Regions from separate parts of the Pseudomonas sp. 14P5.3.2 genome, predicted to be linked through region 1. Evidence: riboswitches for the same ligand, from Rfam matches in the RefSeq annotation. Region 1 holds a riboswitch; the other holds the start of a gene.

Evidence for each region. Region 1 has a riboswitch for cobalamin ahead of AC27VU_RS03280 (CbtB domain-containing protein). Riboswitches for the same ligand answer to the same signal wherever they lie in the genome.
Region 2: it holds a riboswitch for cobalamin, as region 1 does, so the genes downstream of both, cobO (cob(I)yrinic acid a,c-diamide adenosyltransferase) here and AC27VU_RS03280 (CbtB domain-containing protein) in region 1, are expected to answer to the same signal.

What each region holds. Positions count from the first base shown of each region.
Region 1 covers NZ_JBYOKU010000003.1:54,404-65,230, reverse strand. The annotation lists gene cobW (cobalamin biosynthesis protein CobW) at 1-1,034, opposite strand, end outside; cobalamin riboswitch at 1,133-1,345, opposite strand; cobalamin riboswitch at 2,399-2,619, shown strand; gene AC27VU_RS03280 (CbtB domain-containing protein) at 2,742-2,939, shown strand; gene AC27VU_RS03275 (CbtA family protein) at 2,951-3,649, shown strand; gene AC27VU_RS03270 (cobalamin biosynthesis protein) at 3,646-4,059, shown strand; gene cobM (precorrin-4 C(11)-methyltransferase) at 4,141-4,887, shown strand; gene nfuA (Fe-S biogenesis protein NfuA) at 5,076-5,660, opposite strand; gene AC27VU_RS03255 (acyltransferase family protein) at 5,718-6,743, opposite strand; gene AC27VU_RS03250 (fatty acid cis/trans isomerase) at 6,926-9,208, opposite strand; gene metH (methionine synthase) at 9,364-10,827, shown strand, end outside.
Region 2 covers NZ_JBYOKU010000056.1:17,008-27,834, forward strand. The annotation lists gene AC27VU_RS27780 (C40 family peptidase) at 1-520, shown strand, start outside; gene AC27VU_RS27785 (PQQ-dependent sugar dehydrogenase) at 650-1,963, opposite strand; gene AC27VU_RS27790 (hypothetical protein) at 2,030-2,614, opposite strand; cobalamin riboswitch at 2,779-3,008, shown strand; gene cobO (cob(I)yrinic acid a,c-diamide adenosyltransferase) at 3,090-3,701, shown strand; gene AC27VU_RS27800 (cobyrinic acid a,c-diamide synthase CobB) at 3,698-5,047, shown strand; gene bluB (5,6-dimethylbenzimidazole synthase) at 5,095-5,745, shown strand; gene cbiB (adenosylcobinamide-phosphate synthase CbiB) at 5,742-6,650, shown strand; gene cobD (threonine-phosphate decarboxylase CobD) at 6,643-7,635, shown strand; gene AC27VU_RS27820 (cobyric acid synthase) at 7,632-9,083, shown strand; gene cobU (bifunctional adenosylcobinamide kinase/adenosylcobinamide-phosphate guanylyltransferase) at 9,312-9,833, shown strand; gene cobT (nicotinate-nucleotide--dimethylbenzimidazole phosphoribosyltransferase) at 9,830-10,827, shown strand, end outside.

The sequences.
Region 1 (10,827 bases):
TGCGCAGCGTCGAGTTCCTGACCAATCAGCACCAGACGGGTGACGCGCGCTTCGTCAGCACCCCACTGCCGGTCGAAGTGCTTGTCGAAACGCGTGCCTACGCCTTGAATCAACAGGCGCATCGGCTTGTTCGGAATCGCCGCGAAGCCCTTCACGCGCAGGATGCCGTGCTTGACCACCAGTTGCGTCAGCGCGTCGAGCAGCAGGCTTTCGTCGGCTTGCGGCAGTTCGATCGAGATCGAATCGAAGGCGTCGTGATCGTGGTCATCGTGATCGTCATCACCGTCGTGGTGGTGGTCGTGATGGCTGTGGCGGCTGTCGATGTGTTCTTCAGAGCCGGCGCCGAGGCCGATCAGCACGTCCAGCGGCAGGCGACCGTTGCTGGCTTCGATGATTTTTACTGCGGGCGGCAGTTCTTCGGCGACTTCAGCGCGAACGCGAGCCAGATCTTCCGCGCTGGTCTGGTCGGCCTTGTTCAGGATCACCAGGTCGGCGCTGGCCAGTTGGTCGGCGAACAACTCATGAAGTGGCGATTCGTGATCGAGGTTCGGATCGAGTTTGCGCTGGGCATCGACCTGATCCGGGAACGCGGCAAACGTGCCAGCGGCCACGGCCGGGCTGTCGACCACGGTGATCACCGCGTCAACCGTGCAGGCGCTGCGAATTTCCGGCCACTGGAAAGCTTGCACCAGTGGTTTTGGCAGGGCCAGACCGGACGTCTCGATCAGGATGTGGTCGAGGTCGCCGCGACGCGCAACCAGTTCGCGCATCACCGGGAAAAACTCTTCCTGGACCGTGCAGCACAGGCAGCCGTTGGCCAGTTCGTAGACGCGGCCGGTGGCTTCTTCTTCGGTGCAGCCGATGGTGCATTGCTTGAGGATTTCACCGTCGATGCCCAGTTCGCCGAACTCGTTGACGATCACGGCGATGCGACGGCCCTGAGCGTTGTCGAGCATGTGCCGCAGCAAGGTGGTTTTGCCCGAGCCGAGAAAACCGGTGACGATGGTGACGGGGAGTTTGGCCAGTGTTTTCATCGGATGCCCTTTGGCAAGGGGGCGGGCATACGGGACGAGATCCGCTGCGAACGTGCGCGCGGAAGAATTCGCCACCGGATCACCCCGCCCGGTTGTAGTGAGAAATCTGTGACGAGGCAGGTCTCCTGGCTGACGGTGTTCAGGCCTTGGGCCCGGCATTCGCTGCGCCTTCCCGCTGGCTCTGTGGATTGAGCTGGCAGTGGCGTGGCAACGAATTTCACCGTTCACAGTTGCGGGGGCAGCCGCGGCTTTGACCGCGTTCCCTTCTTAGCTTCGGCGTGGGCCGAAGAACCTCGAAAGCGCAAGGCTACGCATGGCTTGAGGATGGGTCAATGTTTGGATTGGGGGCATATCCGTTGCTGCGGGGGTTGCTGATTACGGTTTCGCCGTTGCGGCGGGTCACTTTTGCCAGACTTCGCGTTAAGGGGTTTGGTTTTTTTGGATTGGGGGCATATCCGTTTCTGCGGGTGTCGCCGCTGGCGGTTTCGCTCTTACAGCGAGTCACCTTTTCCAAACGCCGAAAAGGTAACCCAAAAGGCTTTGCCCCGGCGTACGGCACTTCGCTGAGGCTCAGTGTTCCCTCGCTACGGTGTCCATCCGGGGGCATCGCCTACGGTTTGCTTCGCTGCACCTCCTCTCGATGGATGCGGCTTCGCCGCATGGCGCTGCGCGCCTAACCCCCGGATGGACACCTTCGCTCGGCCTGCCGAAGGGGCTGAAGATCAAAAGCCACATCAAAAGCCAAAGCCAAAGCCAAAGCCAAAGCCAAAGCCAAAGCCAAAGCCAAAGCCAAAGCCAAAGCAGATCAAAAGATCACAGCCTTCGGCAGTTCCTGCATGGCATTGGATGCATTCAGTTAGAAATTGGTCGGCTGGTAGGCCGCCTTCGCGAGCAAGCCCGCTCCCACAGTTGAGCCGGGTGCATCCGCAAGAAATTGGTCGGCTGTCAGGCCGCCATCGCCAGCAGGCTGGCTCCTACAGTTCAGATTGCGTGCAGCCCCATGCGGCGCAGCCGCCCCACTCAACACAATGAGCGTTAGCTCGAGTAAAGCTTTTGATCTCAGGGCCCGTCGGCAGGCTGAGTGGAGGGAGTTATCCGGGGGTGGGAGCGCAGCGACCGTTTGGCGCAGCCAAACACAGCGAGAGGAGGTGCAGCGAAGCAAACCGTAGGCGCTGCCCCCCGGATGAATCCCGGAGCGAAGGAACCCGAGCCTAAGCGAGGGCCGAACGTCAGGGCACAGACCTTTTGGTTACTTTTGGGGCGTTTGCCAAAAGTGACCCGCCGTAAGGGCGGAACCCTAATCAGCAACACCCGCAGCACCGGATCCACCCACAAAATTGACTACATTCCCCAACCCATGCTCTCCTACACAACTTGTTACGGGTGCCCTTCACAGGGTGAAACGGGAAACCGGTGAATCATGTGCTTTACTCAAAGCCATGTCAGTCCGGTGCTGCCCCCGCAACGGTAAGCGAGCGAAGCGTCGAATCCACTGTGCCGTACGGCATGGGAAGGTGACGCTTGCAGGTCGGCCTGACGCCAACCCCTCGTGAGCCCGGAGACCGGCCCGCAACACACAGTGCGCATTTTGCGTCGCTGAACATAACAAACCCGCGGTGGGCGGGCGCTGTTCGAACCTCTGCGTGCCCGACTCGCAGGGGTTTTCATGCGCTCTATCAACCCGCTGACACTCCAGAGGGAAGCGCCATGTCAATCATCAGCAGCACCGGCAGCAACACCGACAAAATCTCCAGCACCGCCACGTTGAGCCAACGCCTGACCGCCGCGATCTTCGCGTCTATCCTGGGCGCCAGTCTGGTGTACTTCGCCGGCTTCTCGCACATCGAAGCGGTGCACAACGCCGCTCACGATACCCGCCACAGCGCCGCGTTCCCGTGCCACTGAGACCTGCCGACATGATCAAGCGTATTGCGCAAACCGCAGGCTTCACCGGTCTGCTGGCCGCCCTGCTGCTGACCCTGCTGCAAAGCTTCTGGGTCTCGCCACTGATTCTGCAGGCCGAAACCTTCGAGAAATCCGAACCGGTGGCCGTTCACGAACACGCCGCCGGCACAGCCGCACACACTCACGACGCCGAAGCCTGGGAGCCGGAAAACGGCTGGCAGCGCGTGGTCTCGACCACCGGCGGCAATCTGGTGGTGGCGGTCGGTTTCGCCCTGATGCTCGCGGGTCTATACACCCTGCGCGCACCGACCAAAACCTCGCAGGGCCTGCTCTGGGGCCTCGCCGGTTACGCGACCTTCGTCCTCGCGCCAACCCTCGGCCTGCCGCCTGAACTGCCAGGCACCGCGGCGGCCGATCTGGCTTCGCGGCAAACGTGGTGGATCGGCACCGCCGCCTCCACTGCAGTCGGCCTGGCGCTGATCGTGTTCAGCCGTCACTGGCTGATGAAGCTGCTGGGCGTGGCGATTCTTGCCGTGCCGCACGTGATTGGCGCACCGCAACCGGAAGTGCACTCGATGCTCGCCCCGGAAGCACTGGAAGCCCAGTTCAAAATCGCTTCGCAGTTGACCAACGTGGCGTTCTGGCTGGCCCTGGGCCTGATCAGCGCCTGGTTGTTCCGCCGCAAAAGCGCTGGTCAATACCACGCATGACCGATGACCGCGCAGCGCCGACCTTCGTGGTCGGCCTGGGCTGCCAGCGCGGCTGCCCGGCCAGTACGCTGCGCGCGTTACTCGATCAGGCATTACAGGCACATCGCATCGAACTCGAAGCGGTCAAGGCGTTGGCCAGCATCGATTTGAAGCGCGATGAGCCCGGTTTGCAGGAGCTGGCCGCGCAACTGGCCTTGCCGCTGTTGTATTTCAGCAGCGACGAATTGGCCAGTTACCAGCAGCGGCTAAGCCATCATTCACAGATCGCCTACGAGCGCACCGGTTGCTATGGCGTCGCGGAAAGTGCCGCGCTGGCCCTCGCCGAGCAGTTGATCCAGGCTCCGGCAAAACTGCTGATTTCCCGGCAGAAATACGCTCAGGCGACACTGGCATTGGCCGGCGCTGCGTAAAATCCCGATAATCCCCCTGTTTGATCATGAGCAATCTTCATCTGAAGCGTTGCCCTGCCCCGTTTTTCACAGGATTTCTTCATGACCGTCTACTTCATCGGCGCCGGCCCCGGCGACCCGGAATTGATCACTGTCAAAGGCCAGCGGCTGATCCGCAGTTGCCCGGTGATCATCTACGCAGGTTCGCTGGTCCCGGCCGCCGTGCTGGAGGGGCATCAGGCCGAAACCGTGGTCAACAGCGCCGAATTGCATCTGGAGCAGATCATTGAATTGATCAAAACTGCCCATGCCAAGGACCAGGATGTGGCGCGGGTGCATTCGGGTGATCCAAGCCTGTATGGCGCGATTGGCGAGCAGATTCGTTATCTGCGCGAGTTGCAGATTCCGTTCGAGATCGTTCCCGGCGTGACGGCTGCGGCTGCCTGCGCGGCGTTGCTGGGCGCGGAACTGACGCTGCCGGACGTTTCGCAGAGCGTGATTCTGACTCGTTACGCCGATAAAACTGCGATGCCGGCGGGTGAGGAACTGAGCAGTCTGGCGCAGCATGGCGCGACCATGGCGATTCACCTGGGGGTCAATCATCTGCAGAAGATCATTGGCGAACTGCTGCCACATTACGGCGCGGATTGCCCGATTGCGGTGATTCACCGGGCGACATGGCCGGATCAGGATTGGGTGGTGGGGACACTGGAGGATATTGCCGCGAAGGTTGCGGCCAAGGGGTTTCGGCGGACGGCGTTGATTCTGGTTGGACGGGTGTTGGGGAGTGAGGTGTTTAGCGAATCGTCGCTGTATCGTGCGGGGCATGCGCACCTGTACAGGCCCTGAAAGCAATTGTGGCGAGGGAGCTTGCTCCCGCCGGATCGCGGAGCGATCCCCAAACTAGACAATCCATTCATCACGGGTAAATGCATTGTCCGGTTTGTGACTGCGTTGCAGTCAAGCGGGACGGTGCGGCGATCCGACAAGCTCCCTCGCCACAGCGCCGTTTTTCATATTCGCAGTGAACACCTTACTCAGTAGTAGGCGTTTTCTTTCTGCGTGTGGTCGGTCACGTCGCGAACACCTTTGAGCTCTGGAATACGCTCGAGCAAGGTGCGTTCGATGCCTTCCTTCAGGGTCACGTCGGCCTGGCCGCAGCCTTGGCAGCCGCCGCCGAACTGCAGCACGGCGATGCCGTCCTCAACCACATCGATCAGGCTGACCTGACCGCCGTGGCTGGCCAGCCCCGGGTTGATTTCGGTTTGCAGGTAGTAGTTGATGCGCTCGTTGACCGGGCTGTCGGCGTTGACCATCGGTACTTTGGCGTTTGGCGCCTTGATGGTCAGCTGGCCGCCCATGCGGTCGGTGGCGTAGTCGACGACGGCATCGTCGAGGAACGCTTCGCTGAACGAGTCGATGTAAGCGGTGAAGCTTTTCAGCCCCAGCGCGGTATCTTCAGGTTTTTCTTCGCCCGGCTTGCAGTAGGCAATGCAGGTTTCGGCGTACTGGGTGCCAGGCTGGGTGATGAAGACGCGGATGCCGATGCCCGGGGTGTTCTGCTTGGAGAGCAGATCGGCCAGGTAATCGTGGGCGGCGTCGGTAATGGTAATAGCGGTCATGGAAACTCCTCGCAGGCTTGGGCGCAGTTTACGCCAATCATCGCGCGGCACAAAGTCCTAGTATTTTTGTCGGGAAAGCTCGGCAGCTGATTGACCGACAGGTTCGCGATCAATCCGCGCTTTAAGCCACTGATAGCTGCGTTTTTCCACCCATTCGTAACTCAGCCACGAGCCCACACCGATGGCCAGAGCACAGACAACGAACATCAGATACGGGTTGATCCCGTAGCGCCGCGCAATAAAACCACCCGCCGACAGCACCAGTACGTGCATCAGGTACACCGAATAGGAACAGTCACCGAGCCATTTCATCACCCGGCTGCGCTCGACGTAGCGTTCCAGTGCGATACAGGACATCACCAGCACCGCGCTCGGCACGCCCCAGTTCAACAACCTTGGCGCCGGTGCCAGGTGATAGATCGCCATCATCGCAGCACCAATCGCCACCAGCGGCAGCCACAGCCCCGCGCCGATCCAGCCCCGGCGATACAGCACGCCAATGCCGATCCCCAGCAAAAACTCGTAAACGATGTCCGAACGGTAGAACTCATTGAGCCAGCCGAACGCCTGGCACGCCGAAAACAGCAACGCGGCGACCACCAGCAAGCGCAGCTGCCAGCGGAACACCAGCGCGCATGCAAACAACACATAAAAGAACATTTCGTAGTTGAGCGTCCAGCCGACATTCAGCGTCGGATAAATCCCGTAGCCGCCGGGGTTTTGCGCAGGGATGAATAACAACGACGCGAGGAAATGCGCCCAATCCACCGTCTGATCCGGCAACATTGGCCGGGCGAACAGCACCAGCAACGCCATCAACAGCGTGTACAGCCAGTACGCCGGGACGATGCGAAAAAGTCGGTACAGCAGGAAGCGCACGGGCGGCAGCGCTTTGCTTTCAGTGGAGAGGAAAATCACCAGACCACTGATAACGAAGAAAACATCGACGCCGACTGCGCCCTTGTCGATGAAGAATTGCCCGACCGGGCCGCGCGCCTTGAAGTCGAAGAAAATCTGCATGAAGTGGTGACAGACCACCGTCCACGCGGCAAGCGCTCGCAGGGCCTGCACTGAAATCAACATCAGCCGCTCCCGATCACAATTGCAAAAAACACCACTTCACCCTGTGGGAGCGAGCCTGCTCGCGAAAGCGACGGCACATTCAACTTATTCGGCGCCTGACACTCCGCCTTCGCGAGCAGGCTCGCTCCCACAGGGGATTTGTGTGTTACCTGAAGCTATGACAGTCGGCCTGTATTAAACGATCAAAGATTCTGGTAGCGGTTCATGTCCAGCACGCCCTCTTCCACCGGATCGGTTTCGTGGAGGTATTGGCTCAGATCGTGGAAATAGAACCAGAATTGCGGATGACTGCGGCGAATCCCCCAGCGTTCGACGATTTTTTCGAACTGCTGCGCATCCTTGGCATTCTCCATTGCATCGACAAAGACCGGCACTTGCTCGGCCGGAATGTTGAAGATGAAATTCGGATAGCTGCTCAGTACGCCCGGGTAGATGGTCAAGGTGTCCAGCCCTGGCTGATAGCGCAGCGACTCGCCCAACAGGAACGCCACGTTACTGTGCGCACGGTTGCGCAGCAGGCTGTACATCTCGCGTTTGCCGCTGCGGGTTTCGATGCGCAACATGGTTGCTTCCGGCAATTGGTCGATGACCTTCAAACCGGCGGCCGGACGTGACGTCAGGCGACTCAGCGCCTGCTCGGCATTTTGCAGGGCCGGGTCGATATTCGGCCGCGAGCAGTAGGCGCCGTCACAGCGGTTGATCGGATCGGGCCGCGCATTCAGATCGCCGTAACGCGCCAGCAACTGCATGGCGAAGTCGTATTTCGGGTCCTTCGGATCAAGTTTCAGCGCGGTCGGCTTGTCGTCGTCGATTGCTTCGTAGTCGAGCCACATCTTGAACTGGCCGCTACTCTGATACCAATCGTCGAGGTAGTCCTCGCGGGAATCGGCCGGCATCAGGCGCAGGAAATTCTGTTCGGCGCCGTTGCGGATCAGGTCGAAATACAGGCGGGTCTGCGCCTGATGGGAAACGTTGCCGAACACATCGAAGTTGACCGCCAACTGGTAATAGGTGCGCTCCAGCAGCGGATAGTCGAACAGCCACATCGTCTGTGGCACTTCGCCGATCAGGCCTTTGGTCACCGAGGCGCTGTCGAAGTGACGGAAAATGCTCAGCAGCGCGTTGTCGTTGCCGGCCCACAGCGTCGACCAACTCGGCGCCGGTAAATCAGCGTAGCTGTCGCGACGCAGCGCTTCGTACTTGTTTCGTTTGTCGCGGTAGTTGTGCCACAGACTCAGGACGCTGCCGACGTCATCGTTCTGACCTGGCATCGCCAGCAGCGGCGTGGCCTGGCCGCGATAGACCGGGTCGGTGATGTACAGGTCGTGCTCCGGCGCCTGGAACAGCGCCCAGAAGTTGTCGCGGATCACGTCCGTCGCAATCTGCCCACGGCACACCGGCCCACGAATGAAGGTGCGTACGAAGTATTCGGCGTTATCGAGCATGAACTGATAGCGCGCCTGCGCCGGAATCGCCTCAAAGGTGGCAAACGGGTTGGCCCGACTCTGCGGGCCGTAACCCGGCAACGCAGTGACCTGCCAGTTGCCGCTGTAGAACAGGCTCTTGACCCGCGCCATCTTCGCCGCGCTCAGCGGATAGGTGATGTGGGTCTTGTGCACGATCACCCCTTGCACCGGCCACAAACGGTAGTAAACCTGAGTGCCCGGGTCGTCATTCGGGCGACGGGTGGCGATCAGGTCGATCGGCTGGCCAGTCGGCGTGCGCGAACGCACCCACTGGAAGAAATGCCCAGGCTCACCGTCCTTGAAATAGAGGTGCGCGAGGAACCAGTGTTCGAACAACCAACGCCCAACCAGACTTTCCCGCGCCCCCGGCTGGTTGAGCAGGTTTTCCCACTGGACGATTTGCAGCGCTTCTTTGGCGCTCGGCGCCAGACCTTGCTCGTCGATCGGCGCACCGGATGCCAGCCAGCGTTGCAGGGTCTGGTATTGCTGATCGGTCAGGCCGGTCACCGCCAGCGGCATGCCTTCTTTCGGGTGGGCGCCGGCATAGCCTGCAAACTCGGCGGGCATCGCGCACATGTTTTCCCGTTGCAGGCCGAGGACGATGTCTTCCGGCAGTTTGGCGTTGGGCGTCAGCGGGGTTTTGTGGCCCAGTTCCAGCATCCGCGCCATCAATGCGGCCTGACTGCCTTGGGCATCAAGTACCGAATAGAAGCCTTTCTGCTGCCAGGCACGTTTGCCGAAGGCGTCGTAGAACAATCGAGTGGTCGGCGCGGCTTGAGTACGCTCGCCATCGTAGACCGGCATCTTGCTCGCGCCCCGCCCTGCACCTTCGCCGCTGCCCAGATTGAGCTGGCAGGCAGAGTCGTAGCAGGCATGGCAGGCCACGCATTTCTCGGTGAAGATTGGCTGAATATCTCGGGTATAAGAGATCGCGGGCTCTTGCGCAACGGCGCCGCAGCTTAAGAACAGCATGAAAATGCTGATGACGCGGTACGACATGCCCATGATCCCGATCCTGAAAAAAACGCCGCGATTCTACAGTATGACGCCCGTACCAACATGAGCGATATTCATGCAAAACCACCACACGCTCCAAAACCACACAGGTTTGTTATGATCCCGGCCCTTCGTCATGGTCTTTTCGAGTAGTCCCAATGTCCGATCGCAGCGTCCGCCTTCAAGCTCTCAAGCAAGCCCTCAAAGAGCGCATCCTGATTCTCGACGGCGGCATGGGCACGATGATCCAGAGCTACAAGCTCGAAGAACAGGATTATCGCGGCAAACGCTTCGCTGACTGGCCGAGTGACGTCAAGGGCAACAACGATCTGTTGGTGATCACCCGTCCGGACGTGATCGGCGGCATCGAAAAGGCTTATCTGGATGCCGGCGCCGACATTCTGGAAACCAACACCTTCAACGCCACGCGCATTTCCATGGCCGACTACGGCATGGAAGAGCTGGCGTACGAATTAAACGTAGAAGGCGCACGACTGGCGCGCAAGGTGGCCGACGCCAAGACCGCCGAGAACCCGGACAAGCCGCGCTTCGTCGCCGGCGTGCTCGGCCCTACCAGCCGCACCTGCTCGCTGTCGCCTGACGTAAACAACCCCGGCTACCGCAACGTCACCTTTGATGAACTGGTGGAGAACTACACCGAGGCCACCAAGGGCCTGATCGAGGGCGGCGTCGACCTGATCCTGATCGAAACCATCTTCGACACGCTCAACGCCAAAGCCGCAATCTTCGCTGTGCAAGGCGTGTTCGAAGAGCTGCACATCGAACTGCCGATCATGATTTCCGGGACCATCACCGATGCATCCGGCCGCACCCTCTCGGGCCAGACCACCGAAGCGTTCTGGAACTCGGTGGCGCACGCCAAGCCAATTTCGGTCGGCCTCAACTGCGCCCTCGGCGCCAGTGAACTGCGTCCATACCTGGAAGAGCTGTCGAACAAGGCCAGCACCCACGTTTCGGCGCACCCGAACGCCGGTCTGCCTAACGAATTCGGCGAGTACGACGAGTTGCCGGTGGACACCGCCAAGGTCATCGAAGAATTCGCCCAGAGCGGCTTCCTCAACATCGTCGGCGGTTGCTGCGGCACCACGCCGGGCCACATCGAAGCCATCGCCAAGGCCGTGGCCGGTTACGCACCGCGGCAGATTCCGGACATCCCCAAGGCCTGCCGCCTCTCGGGCCTGGAGCCGTTCACCATCGATCGCAGCTCGCTGTTCGTCAACGTCGGCGAGCGCACCAACATCACTGGTTCCGCCAAATTCGCCCGTCTGATCCGTGAAGACAATTACACCGAAGCCCTGGAAGTCGCCCTGCAGCAGGTCGAGGCCGGCGCCCAGGTGATCGACATCAACATGGACGAAGGCATGCTCGATTCGAAGAAGGCCATGGTGACCTTCCTCAATCTGATCGCCGGTGAACCGGATATCTCGCGCGTCCCGATCATGATCGACTCCTCGAAGTGGGAAGTGATCGAAGCGGGTCTGAAGTGCATTCAGGGCAAGGGCATCGTCAACTCGATCAGCATGAAAGAAGGCGTCGAGCAGTTCATCCACCACGCCAAACTGTGCAAGCGCTACGGCGCTGCAGTGGTGGTGATGGCGTTC
Region 2 (10,827 bases), on a different contig from region 1:
CCTCACAGTGATCTTCTTCGCAGCGCTGCTCAGCGCCTGCGCCAGCCGCACTCCGCCGCCTGCGCCCGTCGTACGCGCCCCGGTGGCGTTCGGGCCTTCCCAAGCTTTTTCGCCTGCTGCTGAAGACGTGCTGTTTCGCGCGCTGGGCCTGGTCGGCACGCCTTATCGCTGGGGCGGCAACACACCAGACTCCGGGTTTGATTGCAGTGGCCTGATCGGTTTCGTCTACCGCGATGCCGCCGGTATCTCGTTGCCGCGCTCCACCCGCGAGATGATCGTGATGCAGGCGCCGAATGTCGGCAAAGAAGGGTTGCAGACCGGCGACCTGATCTTCTTTGCCACCAATGGCGGCTCGCAGGTCAGCCATGCGGGGATCTACGTCGGGGAAGGGCGTTTCGTGCATGCGCCCGCGACGGGCGGCACGGTGAAGCTGGACAGCCTGTCAAAGGCGTACTGGCAGAAGGCGTATCTGAGTGCCAAGCGGGTGTTGCAGCCGGAGCATCTGGCGCATAACCCGTAAACGCTGAAAATCTAAATGTGGGAGCGGGCTTGCTCGCGAATGCGGTGTGTCATTCATCCATGATGTTGAATGACCTGACGCTTTCGCGAGCAAGCCCGCTCCCACATTTGTTATGTGTCGGGCCCTGATTTATTTAGCGGACGACACCCGCCAAACCTTGTTCCCCACATCATCCGCCACCAGCAAACCACCTTGCTGGTCGATCACCACCCCCACCGGGCGGCCCAAGGCGTTCTCATCCTTGTCGAGGAACCCGGTCAGCACATCGATCGGTTGTCCGTTCGGCTTGCCGGCGGCGAACGGTACGAAAATCACTTTGTAGCCACTGTGCGGTTTGCGGTTCCACGAGCCGTGCTGGCCGATGAAGGCGCCCTCCTTGAATTGCGCCGGCAGGCTGTTGCCATCGGCGAACGTCAGGCCCAGCGAGGCGGTGTGCGGGCCGACGGCGTAGTCCGGAGCGATGGCTTTGGCCACCAGATCCGGATTCTGCGGTTTTACTCGCACATCCACGTGTTGACCGTAATAGCTGAATGGCCAGCCGTAAAAACCGCCGTCCTTGACCGAGGTGATGTAGTCCGGCACCAGGTCGCTGCCGATTTCGTCACGCTCGTTCACCGCTGTCCACAGCGCACCCGTGGTGGGTTCCCAGGCAAGACCGTTGGGGTTGCGGATGCCCGAGGCGAAAATCCGGTGGTTGCCGGTGGCGCGATCGACTTCCCAAATCGCCGCGCGACCTTCTTCTTTATCCAGACCATTCTCGCCGACGTTGCTGTTCGAGCCGACGGTGACGTACAGCTTGCTGCCGTCCTTGCTGGCGATGACGTTCTTGGTCCAGTGGTGGTTCAGCGTGCCGCCCGGCAGGTCGGTGACCTTGATCGGCTGGGTCTTGATTTCGGTCGCGCCGGGTTCGTAGTGGAAGCGCAGCAGGCGATCGGTGTCAGCGACGTACAGGTCATTGCCGACCAGGGTCATGCCAAACGGCGAGTTGAGGTTTTGCAGAAACACCGTGCGCGTTTCGGCCACGCCATCGTGGTCGGCGTCGCGCAGCAGGGTGATGCGGTTCGGGCTCGGCACGCCAGCACCGGCCTTGCCCATGACTTTCTTCATCACCCAGCCACGAATGCCGGTGCTGTCATCGGGTTTCGGTGGGGCGTTGGTTTCCGCCACCAGCACGTCGCCGTTGGGCAGGACATAGAGCCAGCGTGGATGGTCGAGGCCTTCGGCAAACGCTGCCACTTGCGTGCCGGCTGCGGCGGTCGGTTTGCCGCCGGCGGGCCAGCCGATCGCCGGGGCGATGTTCACCGTCGGGATCAGGGTTTTGTTCGGTTCGGGCAGTTTCGGTGACGGACCGGTGCCGTCGGAAACTTGCAGGCTGGAGGATTCACCACAGGCGGCGAGCCCTCCGGCGAGGGCGATGACGAGAGCGAGTTGGGTTTTGCGCATTACTGATCTTCCCTATGAATGCATGCCTAATCATAGAGGAGTGTGCGCACCCGATGGTTCAACCGCTCAACCGCGGGCCTCTTTGAACAGCACGGCGATGCCCGGGTGATAGTTGCCCGCTTCGCTGCGCAACTTGCGGTAGGCGTAGGGGAAATACCAGGCCACTGCGCAGCAGTGTTCCTTTTGCAGGTCGTCGACCATGTCCTGCAACTCTTCGGGGCTGGCGCTGTGCTGGGCTTTCTGCGGGGCGACGAACAGGCAGCCGAGCTTGAGGTCGCTGGCAAAACTGATGCGTTTGGCGTCGCTGGTGATCTCCAGCAGGGCCTGGGTCAGGTTGAGGTTGTTGACTCGCGGCCAGCGCTGGGTCGCCTGAAGATAGGCGCGGTCTTCGGCCCCGGCAATGAACAGATCGGCGCGGGCGTTGCGTTCGCCGTCCTCGTTCTGTTTGCGCGTGGCGGTATCGCAAAGGGTTACCAGCTCGGCCATCCATGCCGCCGCGGAGAGCAGTCCGAGATTGGCTTTCTCGTCATGCCAGTAAGGGGTGTCGTTGTCGCCGCGTACAGCGTTGTAGCGGTCGATACAGTCAAACCAGCGTTCAAGCATCGGGCGCAGGAATTCCAGGCGCGGGTTGCTGATGATCATGCCTTGCATCGTCATCATCCTTATTGTTGTGATGTGCTTTTTCAACCAAAAGCATGGCTCTTTGATATCACTTGTCTCAGTGTGGCACAAGATTGGCGTCAGATAATTGATCGGCGACAGTTATTCGCCCGACGGCCCCCTCTTTAATTGACGCTCCACCCCCAACCCTCTAACCTTCGCGGCTTGTTTCAGGTGCTCTGTGACCTGTGTCGACAGAGTGAAACAGGGAAGTCGGTGAGGGTTGTCTTCAGGCGAAGAACGATCACGATCCCGGCGCTGCCCCCGCAACGGTAAATGAGTGAAAACTGTGCATTGAGCCACTGTGTCGACGACGCGGGAAGGCGCGCAGTCAGGCGATTCGCCGCTCATGAGCCCGGAGACCGGCCTGATCCATCCAGCGGCATCACGGTGGGCGATGCCAGGCTTTTTGCCGTCTATTCTTGTGCCTGCCCGCCGTTATCCAGCCTCAACGGAGAGCTCCCCCATGACCGATTCCCCCGAGCGCGACGAACGCCATCTGGCGCGTATGCAGCGCAAAAAAGCCGTGATCGACGAACGCATCGCCAATTCGCCTGACGAATGCGGCCTGGTGCTGGTGTTGACCGGCAATGGCAAAGGCAAAAGCAGCTCGGCGTTCGGCATGCTCGCCCGCGCCATGGGCCATGGCATGCAGTGCGGCGTGGTGCAGTTCATCAAAGGCCGCAACAGCACGGGCGAAGAACTGTTCTTCCGCCGTTTCCCCGAGCAAGTGCGCTTTCACGTGATGGGCGAGGGCTTCACCTGGGAAACCCAGGATCGCCAACGTGACATCGCTGCCGCCGAAGCCGCGTGGGCCGTATCCCACGAGTTGCTGCGCGATCCGTCGATTGGCCTGGTGGTGCTGGACGAACTGAACATCGCCCTCAAGCATGGCTACCTCGATCTGGATCGAGTGCTCAGCGACCTGCAGGCGCGTCCGCCGATGCAACACGTGATCGTCACCGGTCGCGCGGCCAAGCCGGAAATGATCGAGATGGGCGATACCGTCACCGAAATGGGCATGCTCAAACACGCCTTCCAGGCCGGCATCAAAGCGCAGAAAGGCGTCGAACTTTGAATCAACCACGTCACTGTCCGGCGGTACTGATTGCCGCGCCGGCCTCCGGTCAGGGCAAGACCACCGTCACCGCCGCGCTCGCTCGCTTGCATCGCAATCAGGGGCGCAAGGTGCGCGTGTTCAAGTGCGGCCCGGACTTTCTCGACCCGATGATTCTCGAGCGCGCCAGCGGTGCGCCGGTGTATCAACTGGACATGTGGATGGTCGGCGAGCAAGAAAGCCGCCGCCTGTTGTGGGAAGCCGCCGCCGAAGCCGATCTGATCCTGATCGAAGGCGTGATGGGCCTGTTCGACGGCACGCCGTCCAGCGCCGATCTGGCGCGGCATTTCGGCGTGCCGGTACTCGGCGTGATCGACGGTACCGCCATGGCCCAGACCTTTGGCGCGTTGGCGCTGGGGCTGGCGCGTTATCAGCCGGATCTGCCGTTCGCTGGCGTGCTGGCCAACCGTGTCGGCACTTTGCGTCATGCGCAATTGCTCGAAGGCAGCCTCACCGAAGGTTTGCGCTGGTACGGCGCATTGTCCCGGGAAACCGGGATCGAGTTGCCGAGCCGCCATCTCGGTCTGGTGCAGGCCAGTGAACTGAATGATCTGGATCTGCGTCTCGACGCCGCCGCCGAAGCCTTGGCCAGCAGTTGCGAGGTAGCGCTGCCACCGGCCGTGGCATTCGCCGCGCCCGAAGTGATCCCTGCTGAACCGCTGCTCGACGGCGTGCGCATTGCTGTCGCTCGCGATGAGGCTTTTGCCTTCACCTATGGCGCCAGTCTCGATCTGCTGCGGGCGATGGGCGCCGAGTTGAGCTTCTTCTCGCCGATCCGCGATACGCAATTACCCGAGGCCGACAGCCTGTATCTGCCCGGTGGTTACCCGGAATTGCACCATGTCGCGCTGGCGCAAAACACCGCGATGCTCGACGCGATCCGTGCGCACCACGCCGCCGGCAAACCGCTGCTCGCCGAATGTGGCGGCATGCTCTATCTGCTCGACGCGTTGACCGATGTCGACGGCACCCGCGCCGAACTGGTGGGGCTGCTGCGCGGTGAGGCGGTGATGCAAAAGCGTCTGGCGGCACTGGCACTGCAAGCGGTGGATTTGCCGGAAGGTTCGTTGCGCGGTCACACCTATCACCATTCCCTGACCAGCACCGATCTGACGCCGATTGCCCGAGGCCTGAGCCCGAACGGCGGGCGTGGGGCCGAGGCGGTTTATCGGGAGGGGCGGATGACGGCGTCGTACGTGCATTTCTACTTTCCGTCGAATCCGACTGCGATTGCCGCATTATTTGCGCCAGACCTCAAGGTCGCCTTCGCGAGCAAGCTCGCTCCCACAGGGGATCGCGTTTCTTGAGCAAGCACCCCGTCCAATGTGGGAGCGAGCTTGCTCGCGAAGAGGCCATGACCGACAACGCATATTCCGAGGCCGAGCGCACAGCGATCTATAAAGCCATCGCCGAACGCCGCGACATGCGCCACTTCACCGGCGGCACGGTCGAACCGGAGCTGCTGCGCCGCCTGCTCGAAGCCGCGCATCAGGCGCCCAGCGTCGGCCTGATGCAGCCGTGGCGCTTCATCCGCATCAGCGATCGCGCCTTGCGCGGGCAGATTCAGCACCTCGTCGAAGAAGAGCGCATCCGCACCGCCGAAGCCCTCGGCGAGCGCAGCGACGAGTTCATGAAACTCAAGGTCGAAGGCATCAACGACTGCGCCGAAGTGCTGGTCGCAGCGCTGATGGATGATCGCGAAAAACACATTTTCGGTCGTCGTACGCTGCCGGAAATGGACATGGCCTCGCTGTCCTGCGCGATTCAGAATTTGTGGCTGGCGTCCCGTGCCGAAGGGCTGGGCATGGGCTGGGTTTCACTGTTCGAACCGCAGGCATTGGCCGACCTGCTGCAGTTGCCGGCCGGGGCCAAGCCGCTGGCAGTGTTGTGCCTGGGCCCGGTCAAGGAATTCTATCCGGCGCCGATGCTGGTACTCGAAGGGTGGGCGCAGGCGCGTCCGCTCAATGAGTTGCTGTACGAAAATTATTGGGGAGTGAGTCAATGAGTGTGGCGTTGTTGAGTGTCGCCGCGGTCGCGCTGGATGCGCTGCTGGGTGAACCGAAACGCTGGCATCCGCTGGTGGCGTTCGGCAATTTTGCCGGGCGCATCGAGCGCCGTTTCAATGCGGGCGGGCGTGGCTGGCGCAGTCACGGGGTCACTGCGTGGGTGATCGCCGTGTTGCCGCTGACCTTGCTCGCCACCGCGTTTTCCTGGGCACCGTACGTGGGCTGGATCGTCGAGATTCTGGCGCTGTATTGCGCCCTCGGCATGCGCAGCCTCGGTGAGCATGTCGCGCCGGTAGCCGCGGCCTTGCGCGCTGATGATCTGCAAGAGGCGCGCAAACGCGTCGGCTATCTGGTCAGTCGCCAGACCAGCGAACTGGACAGCACCGCCGTCGCTCGCGCCGCGACTGAATCGGTGCTGGAAAACGGCAGTGACGCGGTGTTCGCCGCGCTGTTCTGGTTTGTCGTGGCCGGCGCGCCGGGGGTGGTGCTCTATCGCCTGAGCAATACCCTCGACGCGATGTGGGGCTATCGCAACGAACGCTTCGAGCGCTTCGGCTGGTGCGCGGCAAAAATCGACGACGTGCTCAACTACATTCCGGCCCGGCTGGTGGCGCTGACCTACGCGCTGCTGGGCAACACCCGGCTTGCCTGGCAATGCTGGCGCACTCAGGGGCCGCAATGGGACAGCCCTAACGCCGGTCCGGTGATGGCGGCCGGTGCCGGTGCGCTGGGTGTCGAACTGGGCGGGCCGGCGATCTATCACGGCGAACTGCATCAGCGTCCACAACTGGGTGAGGGGCCGCCAGCCGATGCCGATTCGATTGATCGCGGCTGGCAATTGGTCCAGCGCGGGGTATGGTTATGGCTGCTGATTCTCTGCGTGGGGGCTGAATTCTATGCTTGAGCACGGTGGCCGGCTGCGCAAGGCTGCACTCGATTACGGGATTGCCGAGGCTGACTGGCTCGACCTGTCCAGCGGCCTCGCGCCGTGGCCGTTTGCGGTGCCGGAGATTCCGTTGCGCGCCTGGGCACGCTTGCCGGAAACCGATGACGGACTGGAGCAGGCCGCGTGCGATTACTACGGCGCCTCGCAGGTGCTGCCGGTGGCCGGTTCGCAAATGGCGATCCAGTTGCTGCCGCGTTTGCGCCGCGCCGGCAAGGTCGGCGTGTTGTCGCCGTGTTATGCCGAGCACGCCGAAGCCTGGCGCCGCAGCGGTTACATCGTGCGCGAAGTGCTGGAGCAGGAAGTCGAATTCTTTCTCGACAGCCTCGACGTGCTGGTGGTGGTCAATCCGAACAACCCGACAGGCCTGAGTCTGACCCCGGCGCGGCTGCTCGATTGGCACGCGCGGCTGGCTCAGCGTGGCGGCTGGCTGGTGGTCGATGAAGCGTTCATGGACAACACGCCGCAGCTGAGTCTGGCGCCGTATACCAGCCAGATCGGTTTGATTGTGCTGCGCTCGTTCGGCAAGTTTTTCGGTCTGGCCGGAGTGCGTCTGGGCTTTGTGCTGGCCGAGCGCAAATTGCTCAGATTGCTCGCCGAACAGGTCGGGCCCTGGGCGGTCAGCGGGCCGACACGAGTGCTCGGTCAGGCCTGTCTGCAAGACACCGAAGCGCACACCCGGCAACGTATTCGCAGCGATGAGGCCAGTGAGCGTCTGGCGCTGCTGCTGGAGCGCTACGGCTTCAAACCCCACGGCGGTTGCGCGTTGTTTCAGTGGCTGATCACCGAGCACGCGGCGGCGCTGCACGAATTCATGGCCCGGCGTGGCATCCTCCTGCGCATCTTCGTTCACAACAGCAGTCTGCGTTTCGGTCTGCCCGCCAACGCCGCTGAAGAAGCGCGTCTCGAAAACGCGCTGCAAGCCTTTGCCAAGGAATCGAAATGACCACCCTGATGGTGCAAGGCACCACTTCCGACGCCGGTAAAAGCACGCTGGTGACGGCGCTGTGCCGCTGGGCCACCCGTCAGGGCGTGGCAGTGGTGCCGTTCAAACCGCAGAACATGGCACTCAACAGCGCGGTGACCGCCGACGGCGGCGAGATCGGCCGGGCGCAGGCGGTGCAGGCGCAAGCGGCGCACCTCGAACCGCACACCGACATGAATCCGGTGCTGCTCAAGCCCAACAGCGACACCGGCGCGCAGGTGATCATCCATGGCCGCGCGGTCACCAGCATGAACGCGGTGGCGTATCACGACTACAAAGCCATCGCCATGCAAGCGGTGCTCGCGTCGCACCAGCGACTCAGCGCGGCGTATCCGCTGGTGATGGTCGAAGGCGCTGGCTCGCCGGCCGAGATCAACCTGCGTGCCGGTGACATCGCCAACATGGGCTTTGCCGAAGCGGTGGATTGCCCGGTGCTGCTGATCGCCGACATCAATCGCGGTGGGGTTTTCGCTCATCTGGTCGGCACGCTTGAACTGCTGTCGCCGAGCGAGCAGGCGCGGGTCAAGGGCTTCATCATCAACCGTTTTCGCGGTGACATCGCCTTGCTGCAACCGGGCCTCGACTGGCTGGAACAGCGCACCGGCAAACCGGTGGTCGGCGTGCTGCCGTACGTGATGGATCTGCACCTGGAAGCCGAGGACGGCATCGACCAGCGCCAGATCGACAAGGCCGAGCAAGTGCTGAAAGTGGTGGTGCCGGTGCTGCCGCGCATCAGCAATCACACGGACTTTGATCCGCTGCGTCTGCATCCGCAGGTCGATCTGCAATTCGTCGGCCCGGGGCAGGCGATTCCGGCTGCCGACTTGATCATCCTGCCCGGCTCGAAAAGCGTGCGCAGCGATCTCGCGTATCTGCGTGCCAATGGCTGGGACGCGGCAATCAATCGGCACCTGCGTTATGGCGGCAAGTTGCTGGGGATTTGTGGTGGTCTGCAAATGCTTGGCGAGCAAGTACACGATCCGCTGGGCCTGGAAGGCGCGCCGGGATCCAGTGTCGGTCTGGGTTTGCTGGCGTTCGAAACCACGCTGGAAGCCGAGAAGCAATTGCGCAATGTACGCGGACGTCTGGCGCTGGAAAACGCCGAGGTCAGTGGCTATGAAATTCATGCGGGCGTGACGCTGGGGCCGGCGCTGGAGAACGCGGCGGTGCATCTGGATGACGGCCGTTGTGACGGTGCGCAGAGTCTGGACGGTCAGGTGTTCGGCACCTATCTGCATGGCTTGTTCGAATCACCGCAAGCCAGTGCCGCGTTGCTGCGCTGGGCCGGGTTGAGCGATGTGCAGGAAGTGGATTACCACGGCTTGCGCGAGCGCGATATCGAGCGGCTGGCGGATCTGGTGGAGAAGCATCTGGATACCGGGCTGCTGCGTCAGCTCTGTGGGATTTAGGCTGGCTGTTACGGCCTCTTCGCGAGCAGGCTCGCTCCCACTTTGGAACGCATTTCCATGTGGGAGCGAGCCTGCTCGCGAAGAGGCCGGTTGCCTCAATACATAAATGACAGGACATCTCCATCCTCCACAGGGGAGTGAGGTGTTTCAGCCACTGCGGTCACTGTGGGAGCGGGCTTGCCCGCGAAGAGGGCGATTGCCTCAACACATAATTTTCAGGATGTCCCCATGCTCCAACTGATCCTCGGCGGCGCCCGCTCCGGCAAAAGTCGCCTGGCGGAAAAACTCGCCAGCGACAGCCACCTGGCGGTCACTTACATCGCCACCAGCCAGCCGCTGGACGGCGAGATGAACGAACGCGTCGCCCATCACCGCGCGCGGCGTCCGGTCGAATGGGCGTTGATCGAAGAACCGCTGGAGCTGGCCCGTGTCCTGCGTGAAAACGCCAGCGCCGAGCGTTGCCTGCTGGTGGATTGCCTGACCCTGTGGCTGACCAATCTGCTGATGCTCGATGACGCCGCGCGTCTCGCTGCCGAGCGCGAAGCCCTGCTGGACTGCCTGGCGTCATTGCCGGGAGAAATCATTTTTGTCAGCAACGAGACCGGAATGGGTGTCGTGCCGCTGGGCGAATTGACTCGCCGCTACGTCGATGAAGCCGGTTGGCTGCATCAAGCTCTGGCCGAGCGTTGTCAGCGAGTCGTCCTGACCGTCGCCGGCCTGCCCCTGACCCTGAAAGGACCTGCGTTATGACCCAAGCGTGGTGGTTGAACCCGTGCCAATCCGTAAATGCCGAGATCGTTGAACAGGCGGCGGCGCGCCAACAGCAACTGACCAAACCGGCCGGTTCCCTCGGTCGCCTCGAAACCGTGGCGGTGCAACTGGCCGGATTGCAGGGGCAGATCAAACCGACGATTGAACAGGTGTGGATCGCGATTTTTGCCGGTGATCACGGGGTGGTCGCGGAAGGCGTTTCCGCGTTCCCGCAGGAAGTCACCGGGCAGATGTTGCTCAACTTCGTCAGCGGCGGTGCGGCAATCAGCGTGCTGGCGCGGCAGCTCGATGCGCGTCTGGAAGTGGTCGATCTGGGTACCGTGACGCCGACGTTGAATCTGCCGGGTGTGCGTCATCTGAACATCGGCCCGGGTACAGCGAATTTCGCCAAGGGCGCGGCGATGACCCAGGCGCAGGGCGAACTCGCCTTGCAGGCCGGTCGTGACAGCGTGCTGCGGGCCAAAGCCGCCGGCGCTCAGTTGTTCATCGGCGGCGAAATGGGCATCGGCAACACCACCGCCGCCAGTGCGCTGGCCTGTGCCTTGCTCGACTGTCCGGTGGTGCACTTGACCGGTCCCGGTACCGGGTTGAATGCCGAGGGCGTCAGCCATAAAGCGCAAGTGATCGAGCGCGCACTGGCGCTGCACGCGGCGCAACGTGGCGATGCGCTGCAAACCCTGTTCAACCTCGGCGGTTTTGAAATCGCCGCACTGGTCGGCGCGTATCTGGCCTGTGCGCAGGAAGGCGTCGCGGTGCTGGTCGACGGCTTTATCTGCACGGTCGCTGCGCTGGTGGCGGTGCGGCTGAATCCGTCCTGCCGCGAGTGGCTGCTGTTCGGCCACCGTGGCGCCGAGCCGGGCCATCGCCACGTGCTGGAAACCCTCAACGCTGAACCGCTGCTGGAGCTTGGCTTGCGTCTGGGCGAGGGCAGTGGCGCGGCGTTGGCCGTGCCGCTGTTGCGTCTGGCCTGCGA